One region of the Faecalibacillus sp. H12 genome, then DNA from elsewhere that is predicted to be linked to it. Evidence: predicted binding sites of a transcription regulator. Region 1 holds the regulator's gene; the other holds the start of a gene.
The links. The regulator Rex, encoded in region 1, represses fermentation and respiration genes when NADH is low (regulators of the CRP and FNR family bind a similar motif). The targets are predictions, from matches to a motif close to GTGAANNNNTTCAC.
Positions count from the first base shown of each region.

Region 2: the regulator Rex is predicted to act here: its motif matches at 4,650-4,663, upstream of HUU89_RS06560 (3-hydroxyacyl-CoA dehydrogenase).

Region 1 is NZ_JABWDK010000002.1:317,817-323,966, forward strand. It holds gene HUU89_RS04625 (DUF402 domain-containing protein) at 1-318, shown strand, start outside; gene tsaE (tRNA (adenosine(37)-N6)-threonylcarbamoyltransferase complex ATPase subunit type 1 TsaE) at 293-763, shown strand; gene tsaB (tRNA (adenosine(37)-N6)-threonylcarbamoyltransferase complex dimerization subunit type 1 TsaB) at 741-1,346, shown strand; gene rimI (ribosomal protein S18-alanine N-acetyltransferase) at 1,337-1,777, shown strand; gene tsaD (tRNA (adenosine(37)-N6)-threonylcarbamoyltransferase complex transferase subunit TsaD) at 1,780-2,802, shown strand; gene HUU89_RS04650 (redox-sensing transcriptional repressor Rex) at 2,804-3,436, shown strand; gene asnS (asparagine--tRNA ligase) at 3,447-4,829, shown strand; gene HUU89_RS04660 (metallophosphoesterase family protein) at 4,882-6,150, shown strand, end outside.
Region 2 is NZ_JABWDK010000006.1:53,218-59,367, reverse strand. It holds gene HUU89_RS06585 (chromate transporter) at 1-203, shown strand, start outside; gene HUU89_RS06580 (chromate transporter) at 200-754, shown strand; gene HUU89_RS06575 (hypothetical protein) at 767-1,360, shown strand; gene HUU89_RS06570 (Rrf2 family transcriptional regulator) at 1,405-1,836, opposite strand; gene HUU89_RS06565 (YhgE/Pip domain-containing protein) at 1,987-4,581, shown strand; gene HUU89_RS06560 (3-hydroxyacyl-CoA dehydrogenase) at 4,697-5,641, shown strand; gene HUU89_RS06555 (glycoside hydrolase family 1 protein) at 5,748-6,150, shown strand, end outside.

The DNA.
Region 1 (6,150 bases):
GTGTATTATTATAGTAATATTGCTTCACCAACTTTATATGATGGAGAGGCTTTAAAATATATTGATTATGATTTAGATTTAAAAGTATTTCCAGATGGAAACTATCGCATTTTAGATCAAGAAGAATATCGTCAACATGCTCGTGAAATGGGCTATAGTGATGAATTAGACAAAATTTTAAAGAAACAACTAGATGTTTTGATTGATTTAGCGGTAAAAAAGGGAGGACCATTTGATCAGAATTTTACTAAGAAATGGTATGGTTTTTATCAAGATTTAAAAGAGGGTTATTATGGAAAAAGTGATTACTATAAATAATAGAGATGAAACATTAGCTTTTGGTGAATATTTAGGAAAATTACTAAAACCGCATATGTTATTGACACTTAATGGTGATTTGGGTGCAGGCAAAACAACCTTTACTAAGGGAATAGGAAAGGGTTTAGGAATTAAAAGAATTATTAATTCACCAACTTTTACAATTTTAAAACAATATCAAGGAAATTATCAATTATCTCATTTTGATGCTTATCGCTTAGAAGGACAAAGTGAAGATTTAGGCTTTGAAGAAATTTTTGATAGTGATGATATTTGTGTGGTTGAATGGCCAGAATTTTTAGAAGATATTTTACCTCAAGAACGTTTAGCAATGACGATAAAAAGAATCGATGATGATCATAGAGAATTTATTTTAAAACCAATTGGTAAAAAATACGAAGAACTTGTAAAGGAGATTGAATATGAAAACAATTGTCATGGATAGTGCTAATAAGTATTTAGTAGTAGCTTTATATGAAAATCAAAAATGTTTAGCTTCTTTACAAGAAGAAGGAAATCGAAAGCAATCTGAGTATGCAATCGTTTATTTACAAAAATTATTACAAGAAAATCATTTAAAAATGAGCGATTTTGATGAAATGGTCATTACTATTGGACCGGGTTCTTATACTGGTGTACGTGTTGCTTTAACGATTGCGAAAACATTAAATGCAACGATGAATATTAAGGTAAAAACTGTTTCTTCTTTAAAGGCGATGGCAGGAATGAAAAAAGCTATTTCTATTTTAGATGCAAGAAGCCATAAATTATTTCTAGGAATTTACAATGAAGGAAAGGTTATTGTTGATGATTGTTTAATAAATATTGATGAATTTGAAAATTATCAAAAACAATATACTGATTATGAAATTGTTGGTGATACACATTTAGTAGGAATACTTGAAAAAGAAGTGGATCTTGCCAAGCATATTTATACACTTTCTACTTTAGAAAAAGAAATAGAAAATGTTGATGGTCTTGTTCCAAGATATATTAAGGAAGTTGAGGCTAAAAAAATATGTCAATAAGAGAAATGAAAGTTGATGATTTAAAAAGAATTGTAGAATTAGAAAAAGATCTTTTTTTATCACCATGGAATGAAGAAGATTTTATACATGAATTAAAAGAAAACCCTATGGCGGGTTATTATATTCTTGAAAAAGAAAATCAAATTATTGGATACATAGGATTATGGTTTTTAGGTGATCAATGTCAAATTACAACAATTGCGACGGATCGACATTTTCAAGGACAAGGGTATGCAAGCCAACTGATGGAATACGCTCTTGAAAAAAGTGAAGAATTACATTATCAAAATGTTAATTTAGAAGTACGTGTTTCAAATGTAAAAGCAATTGCTTTATATCAAAAATTTGGGTTTAAAAATGTTGCTGTTAGAAAAAGATACTATAGCAATGGTGAAGATGCGTATTTAATGATCAAGAAATTGGAGGGATAGAGATGTCATTATTACTAGCAATTGAATCAAGTTGTGATGAAATGGCGATGGCTGTCTTAAAAGATCAAAGAGAATTTTTAAGTAGTGTCGTGGCAAGTCAAATCGACATACATGCAATGTATGGTGGTGTTGTCCCTGAAATTGCCAGCCGTAAGCATGTTGAATGTGTATCTGTTGTTTTAAAAGAAACGTTAAAACAAGCAAATATAAAAATGGAAGACCTTGATGCTATTTGTGTAACAAAAGGTCCAGGACTTGTTGGCTCTTTACATATTGGTTTACAAGTCGCTAAAACACTTTCTTTGGCTTATGATAAACCATTAATTGGGGTTCACCATATTGCAGGGCATATTTATGCAAATAATTATGAAAAAGATATTGTTTATCCAGCACTATGTCTTGTAGTCAGTGGTGGGCATACAGAGCTTGTTTTGATGAAACATCCTTATTCTTTTGAAGTGATTGGTGAAACTTTAGATGATGCTGTTGGAGAAGCATATGATAAAGTGGGAAGAGTTTTAAATCTTCCTTATCCAGGAGGACCGGTTTTAGATAAAATGGCTCATTTAGGAAAGGCAAGTTATCATTTACCTAAACCATTAGATGATGATAGTTATAATTTTAGTTTTAGTGGTTTAAAATCAGCAGTAATCAATTTAGCACATAATCATAGACAAAAAGGTTTAGAAATCAATCAAAATGATTTAGCAACGTCTTTTCAAAATGTTGTTGTTGATGTTTTGGTCGATAAAACGATTCGAGCTGCTAAAGAATATGGTGTTAAAGAAATTATGTTAGCTGGTGGGGTTTCTGCTAATAGGGGTTTAAGAGAAAAGATGAAAGAGCAAGTTGCCATGTTAGAAGACGTACAATTGTCTCTTCCACCAATGAAATGTTGTACAGATAATGCAATGATGATTGCTTTAGCAGGAAAAGTTATGTATGATAATAATAAGTTTAGTGATTTATCGCTTGGCATTAAACCACATCTTGATTTAGAATTAGAATCAATAGGAGGGGATTAGTGTGGAGAAAAAAATATCAAAAGCGACAATGTCCCGTTTTCCTGTTTATTTAAAAGCGCTTAGAAAAATGCAACATGAAGGAAAAGAAACATGTTTATCGAGTGAATTGTTTGAAATTACAGGAATACAAGATACAACAATTAGGCGTGATTTTACATATTTATCAAAAACGGATAATTTTGGTAGACGTGGAAGAGGCTATGATGTTAAACATCTTATAGATGGTTTAAGTGAAGTTTTAGGTTTACGATTAGATGAACCTATTATTTTAATTGGGGTTGGCAATTTAGGAAGTGCCATTTTAAAATATAATCGTTGGCAATATACAGTAGGTAAGATTGTTTGTGGTTATGATATGGATAAAAATAAAGAAGGGGAAAGATTTGGTGTGAAAATTTGTCATATTGACAAGTTGGAAGAAACTTTTCCAAGTGATTGTAAAATTGCTATTTTGGCGATTTCAGAAAATGTTCAAGAAACAGTGGATCGTTTAATGAAATTAGGCATTAAAGGAATTGTAGATTTTACGCATAGTCATTTTATGGTTCAAGAAGGCGTTGAAGTCCAAACAGTAGATGTTGTGGTAGCTATTCAAGAATTAGTAATTAAAATGAAATCAAATGATCAAGAATAGGGAGAGAAAAATGTTTGAATTTATTACAGTAAGAGAATTATATGAATTATATATCAATGATAGAGACCAATTAGATGGTATTGAATATGTTGAATTACAAGGATGGATCCGTACAAATAGAAATAGTGGGAAAATCGGATTTTTAGCTTTAAATGATGGAACATATTTTAAAAATGTACAAGTTGTTTATTTAGATGAAATTATTGATAATTATGAAGAAGCTTCTCATATTTCTACAGGAAGTGCTGTTAAAGTAACTGGTAAATTAAAATTAACACCAGATGGAAAACAACCTTTTGAAATTGAAGCAACACATTTAGTGGTTGAAGGAACTTGTGATGAAGATTTCCCATTACAAAAGAAAAGACATTCTTTTGAATACATGAGAGAAATTCCTCACTTAAGACCAAGAGCAAATACTTTTTATGCAATCTTTAGATTAAGATCTGTTTTATCAATGGCTATTCATGAATTCTTCCAAAACCAAGGATTCGTTTATGTCCATACACCAATCATTACTTCAAATGATGGTGAAGGTGCTGGAGAAATGTTTAGAGCAACAACAATCGATAATACAGAATTTGATAAAGATTTCTTTGGAAAAGAAGCTTATCTTACAGTTACAGGACAATTACATGTTGAAGCTTTTGCTTTAACATATCGTGATGTTTATACATTTGGACCTGCCTTTAGAGCGGAAAATTCAAATACTTCAAGACATGCTAGTGAATTCTGGATGATTGAACCTGAAATTGCTTTTGCTGACTTAGAAGATGATATGGATTTAATTGAAGATATGGTTAAATACTGTATTGATTATGTCTTAGATAATGCACCAGAAGAAATGAAATTCTTTGAAAGCATGATTGATAAAGAATGTATCAAACGTATCAAAGCAGTTAGAGATAGTGATTTTAAACGTATGACTTATACAGAAGCAATCGATTATTTATTAAAAGCAGATGTTAAATTTGAAAATAAAGTAGAATGGGGTATGGATTTAAATTCAGAACACGAACGTTATATCTGTGAAAAAATTGTTGGTGGACCAGTATTTTTAACAGATTACCCTAAAGAAATCAAAGCATTCTATATGCGTTTAAATGATGATGGTAAAACAGTAGCTGCTTGTGATTTACTTGTTCCAGGAATTGGTGAACTTGTTGGTGGATCACAACGTGAAGAAAGATATGATGTCTTAGAAAAAATTATGGATGAAAAAGGAATGGCCAAAGAAGGATTACAATGGTACATGGATCTACGTCGTTTTGGTGGATGTAAACATGCTGGATTTGGTTTAGGATTCGATCGTTTCTTAATGTATTTAACAGGTATGCAAAATATTAGAGATGTTGAACCATTCCCAAGAACTCCAAGAAATTTAAAATTCTAAAAGCCTATTCGTTAGGCTTTTTTTTGTGTATAATATGTGGGAGGTGACACACATGAATGAATATGATTTGATGAATCTCTATTTTAATTTTATTTTTAAAGACGGTAATAAGTCATTTAGGAATGTGTATGCAAGTTACGAACAACTTGGAGAATTTAAAAATTGGTTAACAAAACAAAATATAAAATTTCCATTTGTACATCAAATTCAAAAAAATGAATGTGAGTTACTTTTTAGAAGTAAAAACTTTGAAACCTATGATACGGCTTTTAAAACAAGTTATGCACATGATTTTCATAAATATATAGCAAAGGAAAAAGAAAAATATCAAGTCATTTTATTATCGGGAATCGATCAGCAATTCTTGGAAAATTTTGATAATAGTTATAATCATGATTTGATGCGCGTTTTTTGTATAAAAAAGGCATTGAAAGAAGATATCTCTTTATATGGACCTTTTCATCTGTTTTTAAATGCTCTTTATCAAATAGATTGTTGGCCTGGTGTTTTTATATTTAAAGGAGAGCAAAGTGTTTTTTATCCTGTAAAAAACATAGAGGAAGTAAAAGAATGTTTTAGACTAATAGAAACAAATAAGATTTTTGAAAAGAAATGTCAAACAAATGAAGATCAATATTTTATACAACTAAGTGATCTTCATTTAGGAACAAAGAAAACAGACAATGGACTTATTGTATTACAGGATAGTCTAGATGAACTTTATCATATGCTTCCTCATGATCATCAACTTAAATTTTTGATTACGGGTGATCTAATGAATTCGCCTAATCGTAAAAATATGTATGCAGCTTCTCATTTTATGAATCGTTTAAAAAGGAAATATCATAGTGATGTAACGTTTGTTTTAGGGAATCATGACGTCATTGTTTATGGCTTGAATCTTTTAAAAAAACAAAAGACAAAAGTGGTAGCTTATTTGCTAGGAGAAAATATTAAAGTTTATCCGGATGTTAAAATGATTGTGATCAAAATAGATTCTACTTCCCAAGGAAATCTAGCAAGGGGAATGGTCGGGCAAAGACTTTTACAAGAAATTGAAGATGAGTTATTATCTATTAATCATTTAGAGGATTATACTTTGATTGCTATGATGCATCATCATTTAATGCCACTTAGAAAAGATGATTTTTTGAAAATAAAATGGAATGAAAAACTATTCATGGGGAAAATTGCTGACTCGACAAAAGCCCTTGTGGATGCTCAAGATGTAATGTATTGGTTAGAAAAACATCATGTACGTTATATTTTCCATGGACACAAGCATATTCCTTGTGTTGTAAAAAAAGGAAATACATATATT
Region 2 (6,150 bases), on a different contig from region 1:
GTGCAGGAATTGGAGCAATTATTGTAAGTGTTGTTTATGATATGGCTTTAAGTGTCATGGATGAACATCAAGGTAGAAATATCTTAATTATGATTGTCTCATTTGTTTTGAATTATTTCTTTAATATTAATATTATGTACATTATTCTAGGATGTATTTTACTTGCTATTATTGATTTAGTGATGAGGAGGAAAAAAGCATGATCTATTTACAATTATTTTGGGCCTTTTTTCAAATAGGTTTATTAAGCTTTGGTGGAGGTTATGCAGCTTTACCACTTATTAGTCAACAAGTAATTTCTACATATCATTGGATCAGTCAAAATACATTTACAGATCTTATTACAATTTCTCAAATGACACCTGGTCCAATTGCAGTTAATTCTTCTACTTTCGTAGGACAATATGTTGCTCATTTACCAGGGGCATTGATTGCAACACTTGGATGTATTTTACCTTCATGTGTGATTGTTTCATTACTGGCTTATTTATATGTAAAATATAAAAATATGGAAGTAATGAAAACAATTTTAGCTTATTTAAGACCAGCAGTTGTTTCAATGATTGCAATTAGTGGTATAAGTATTTTAATTTCTTCATTTTTTAAAGAATCTATTATTGGGATATCTTATTTAAGATATCATGCAATGATTGTTTTTGTTATTTGTTTAATATTACTTAGAAAATATAAAATGAATCCAATCTTAGTTATGGTTCTTGCAGGAATCAGTGAGGTTGTTATTCAAATGATATAGGAGGAAAGAAAAATGTATATTTATTATCCAAGTTGTAATTTTGCTACAATGCATCTTCAAACAGCAAAAAAAGTAAGAGATTATTTTGAAAAACAAATGCCGATTGCAAGATGTTGTAAAATTGATAAAAGAGAATTTGAAAAAGGAGATATTGGTTTATATGTATGTCAAGCTTGTAGAAAGCAAATAGAGAATCAAGTAAAGACTATGTCTGTTTGGGAATATTTTGATCAATTAGATAATTTTGATTTTCCTGATTATCATGGACAAAAAATGTATTTACAGGATTGTTTTCGTGATAGAAATCATCCTGAAGTACATCAAGCTGTTAGAAGTCTTTTAAAGAAAATGAATATCGAAGTTATTGAAATGAAAAATAATAAAGACAATTCTATTTTTTGTGGAACACTCCATTATGAATCAAAAGCGTTAGACGATACACATTTATCACATTATCCTAAAGATGTACAAGAAAAATACATGCAAGAATATGTTCAACAATTTTATGATAAACAAATAATTTGTGTATGTAATCGCTGTTTAAAAGGAATTCTTTTAGGAAAAGGAAATGGTGTTCATTTATTAGAATTGTTATTTAATAAATAGATTAAATTAAAAACAGGCTTATTAGGGAATTCCCAAGCCTGTTTTTAGATTGAATTTTGATGAACATAATTTGTAATTTCACCAAGATTGATTTCTTTGAGTTTTTGTTTATATTGATTTTCAGCAGCATCTAAATGATTGATAATGATATCTTCTGTATGTTGAATATTTAATGCTGGATCAAAGACTTTATCAACTAAATGTGTAGTTTCAATAAATTTTTCTTTTCCTTCAATTGCTTCAAAAATATCTAAAAAAGAAATATCATTCATTTTTTTGTTTAAAATAAAACCACCTAGCTTACTTGCCTTAGAGGTAATAAGACCAGCTACTACAAGTTGTCTAGTTACTTTTTTTAAATATGAATCAGAAACATCTAACATTTTACTTAATTCATGACTTTTAAGTGGTCCTTCACTTGTACCAATAAGCAATAAAATACAAATTGCTTGTTCAAAACTTTTTCTAATTCTCATTGTAATCCCTTCCCTTTTTTTATTATAACTAATTTTTTATATTTTGTATGTAAGAATATTGACATTTATATTGAAAAAATTATAATACTCTATAGACATTATATATCTATAGATGTAAAATGTCTATAGAAGATAGAAAGAAGGATATTTATGATTAAGCAAGAGTGGAAAAACATTTTAAAAAATCATTGGATTCAAATCGTTTTAGTTGCTCTTATTCTTATTCCTAGTATTTACACAGTTGTCTTCCTTGGATCTATGTGGGATCCATATGGAAACAGTGGAGATCTTCCTGTCGCTGTCGTGAATAAAGATAAGGCAGTTGAATACAACGATAAGAAATTAGACGTTGGTGATCAATTAGTCAAAAAATTAAAAGACAACGATTCATTAGATTTCCATTTTGTAAATTCAAAAGAAGCAAATAAGGGACTAAAAAATGGTGACTATTATATGGTCATTACGATTCCAAGCAATTTCTCCAAAAATGCAACAACTTTGTTGGATAAAAATCCTAAAAAGATGGTTTTAAATTATACAACAAACCCAGGTACAAACTATGTTGCATCAAAAATGGATGATTCAGCAATCGCAAAAATTAAAGCTGAAGTTTCAGCTTCAGTAACAAAAACATATGCTGAAACAATCTTTACTTCAATTGGAACAATGTCAGATGGATTTGCTGAAGCCAGCGATGGTACTCAACAATTATCAGATGGTATGACTCAATTAGAAGATGGTAACAAAACTATTAGTGATAACTTAAAAGTATTAGCAAGTAGTTCTTTAACATTTAAAGATGGTACAAATACTTTAACTAAAGGTTTAAAAGATTACACAAATGGTGTTGTTACAGTAAATAATGGTATTTACCAATTAAAAACAGGTGTTGGTACTTTAGGTAGTGCTACTCCTACATTAGCTAGTGGTGTAAGTGATTTAAATACTGGCGCTCAAGCATTAAATAAAGGCGTTAGTGATTATACAGCAGGTGTAAGTCAAGCATTGGCTGGTGCAAATCAATTGGTTGAAAATAACACAGAATTAAATGCAGGTGTTAAAGCATTAGGTGAAGGTGCTGAAAAATTAGTTGCAGGAAATCAACAAGTAGTTGATGGTGTAAAAAAATTACAAGAAAATCTTGAAACTTCCAAAAAAACTATGGCAGCAAGTCAAGATTCATTGACTCAATTATCTGATGGAAAAACATCATTAGATAATTATGCTACATTAATTAAAACATTAAATGCAAGTGGTGATGCTAAAAAACAAGGAATTGCTAGTAAATTATTAACTAGTGGAATGTCAAGAGCAGAAATCGATGCTTATGGTTTAACAAATTATTTCCCTGTAGATAAATATAAAGACGGTGTAGCTTCATATATGGATTCGGTTGCTACTTATACAACAGGTGCATCTACAGCAATTAATACATTATCTAGTTCAACTAAATCAAGTTTAAATGATTTAGATGCAGCTCTTAATGGTGGAACTTTAACAGATGGTACAAAAGTTCCTACAGGATTAGTAAGTGGAACTCAAACAGTCCAAGCTGGATTAAATGAAGTGAATGCAAAAGTTAATGGTGGTAAATATGTAACTGTTGACAATGATGGAAATATTAAACAAGTAACTGTTGATTCTAAAGATGCTTTAGTTGCAGGTGTTCAAGCTTATACAGCTGGTGTGGATAGTTTACAAAAAGGTTTAACACAAATCGCTGATAACAATACAGCTTTAACAAGTGGTGCTACTGCTTTAGCTGATGGTACTTCAAAATTAAACAGTAATGTTCCTGAATTAACTAAAGGAATTACAGCTTTAACAAGTGGTGTTGATCAATTGGCTACAGGTACTTCAACATTAGTAAGCAATAATGCTACATTAATGAATGGTGCTAATCAATTATCTGATGGTGCTGGTCAAATTAGTGATGGTGCTAGTAAGTTGGCTGCTGGTTCTGATACTTTAGGTGATGGAATTAAGAGTGCAGCTGATGGTGTAACTACTTTAAATGATGCATTAAAATCTGGTGCAGAAGAAAGTAAGATTGATTCAACAGATAAAACTACTGATATGGTAGCTACTCCTGTTGAAACAAGTCATAAAGAAATTTCTAAAGTTGAAAATAACGGTCATGCAATGGCTCCTTATATGATGTCAGTTGGTTTATATGTAACATGCTTAGCATTTGCTTTAATGTATCCAATTAGACATGGTATTAAAAAAGCTGAAAATGCATGGAAATATTGGGCAAGTAAAGCAACTGTTATGTATACAGTTTCTACATTAGCAGCTATCGTAATGGTTACTGCTTTAAGATTAATTAATGGATTTGAACCTGTTAATTTAGGTTTAACATACTTACTTGCAATTCTCGTATCGGCGGCATTTATGTCACTTGTCATGTTATTAAGTTTAACAACTGGATTTATTGGTGACTTCTTATTACTTGTATTCATGATTGTTAACTTAGGTGGTTCTGCTGGTACGTATCCATTAGATACAGGTCCAGCTATCTACAAAGCTATTCATAAATTTGTACCATATACTTATAGTGTAGATGGATTTAGAAAAACAATTAGTATGACAGCTCCTTCAATTTCAGTTGAAATTGCAGTGTTTGCAGGAATCTTAATTGTATGTTCATTATTAACAGTTGTTTACTTCAAATATAAAAACAAAGAAGATAAACATGCAATTCCTCAAATGTTTGAAGAAGTAAATTCAACAAAAGCTGAATAGTATAAAGGAATCCTAGAAATAGGGTTCTTTTTTATATGTAGTTCAAACTAAAAGCGAAAATATCTTTTGTGAACATTTTAACAAAATGGTAAAATAAAGGTAGGAGGATGAATCTATGGAAATTAAAAATGTTGTTGTTATTGGTGGAGGCGTTTTAGGAAGTCAAATTGCTTATCAAGCAGCTTATTGTGGTTTTGATGTAACGATTTGGCTTAGAAGTGAAGGAAGTATAGGAAGATGTCAGCCTAAATTAGATCATTTAAAAGAGGTTTATCATGATACGATTACTTTAATGGATAGCGATAAAGGAAAGACACCTCAAAATTGGGCCATGGGTATTAGTGATTATGAAGATTTTGATAAAGAACAATGTTTAGAAAAAGCTAATAAGGCCTATGAAAATATTAAATTAGAATTAGATTTACAAAAAGCAGTCAGTGACGCCGATTTAATTATTGAATCAATGGCTGAAAATGTAGAACAAAAAATAGATATTTATAAAAAAATGGCAGATTTATTACCTGAAAAGACAGTTATCGTTACGAATTCATCTACATTATTACCATCGAAGTTCGCTAAATATACAAAACGTCCAGAAAAATATTTATCATTACATTTTGCAAATAGTATTTGGAAAAATAATATGACAGAAGTCATGGCACAAAAACAAACGGATCAAAAATATTTTGATTTGATTATGGATTTTGCTAAAGAAATAAGAATGATACCATTACCTGTTCGTAAAGAAAAATCAGGATATTTATTAAATTCAATGCTTGTTCCTTTATTATTTTCAGGTATGGATCTTTATGTTAATGGGGTTAGCGATCCTGAAAGTATAGATAAAGCTTGGACTTTAGGTACAGGTGCTCCTAAAGGACCTTTCCAAATTTTAGATACGGTAGGACTTACGACAGCTTATAATATTGTTTCAATGTATTTAAAAGTTCCTTCATTTTTAGCTCCTTATAATTTTAAAGGTATGGCTAAGATGTTAAAGAAATATATTGATGAAGGAAAATTAGGAATGTCTTCTGGAGAAGGCTTTTATAAATATTAGAAGAATCAATGATTCTTCTTTTTTTACTTTTTTCAAAATATGAAACGAGTAAATCTTGCATTTTGTAAGTGTTATAATACCTCCTAGATAAACGGAGGTAGAGAAAATGAGTTTTCCAAAAGATTTTTTATGGGGTGGCGCTATTGCTGCTAATCAATATGAAGGTGCTTGGTTGGAAGATGGGAAACAACCGAACGTTACAGATGTACTTGTAGGTATTATGTCTAAAGATCCTGGTATTCAATGGAATGAAGATAAGAAAAAATATGAAATGAAATTAAATCCAGATAAAGTTTATTTATCACATGATGCCGTAGATGGGTATCATCGTTACCGTGAAGATTTAAAATTAATGAAAGGTATGGGATTCAATAGTTTTAGAACTTCTATTGCTTGGGGAAGAATTTTCCCTAATGGGGATGAACTTGAACCAAATGAAGCAGGTCTTGCTTATTATGATGATATGTTTGCATACATGAATGAATTAGGAATGGAACCTGTCATTACTT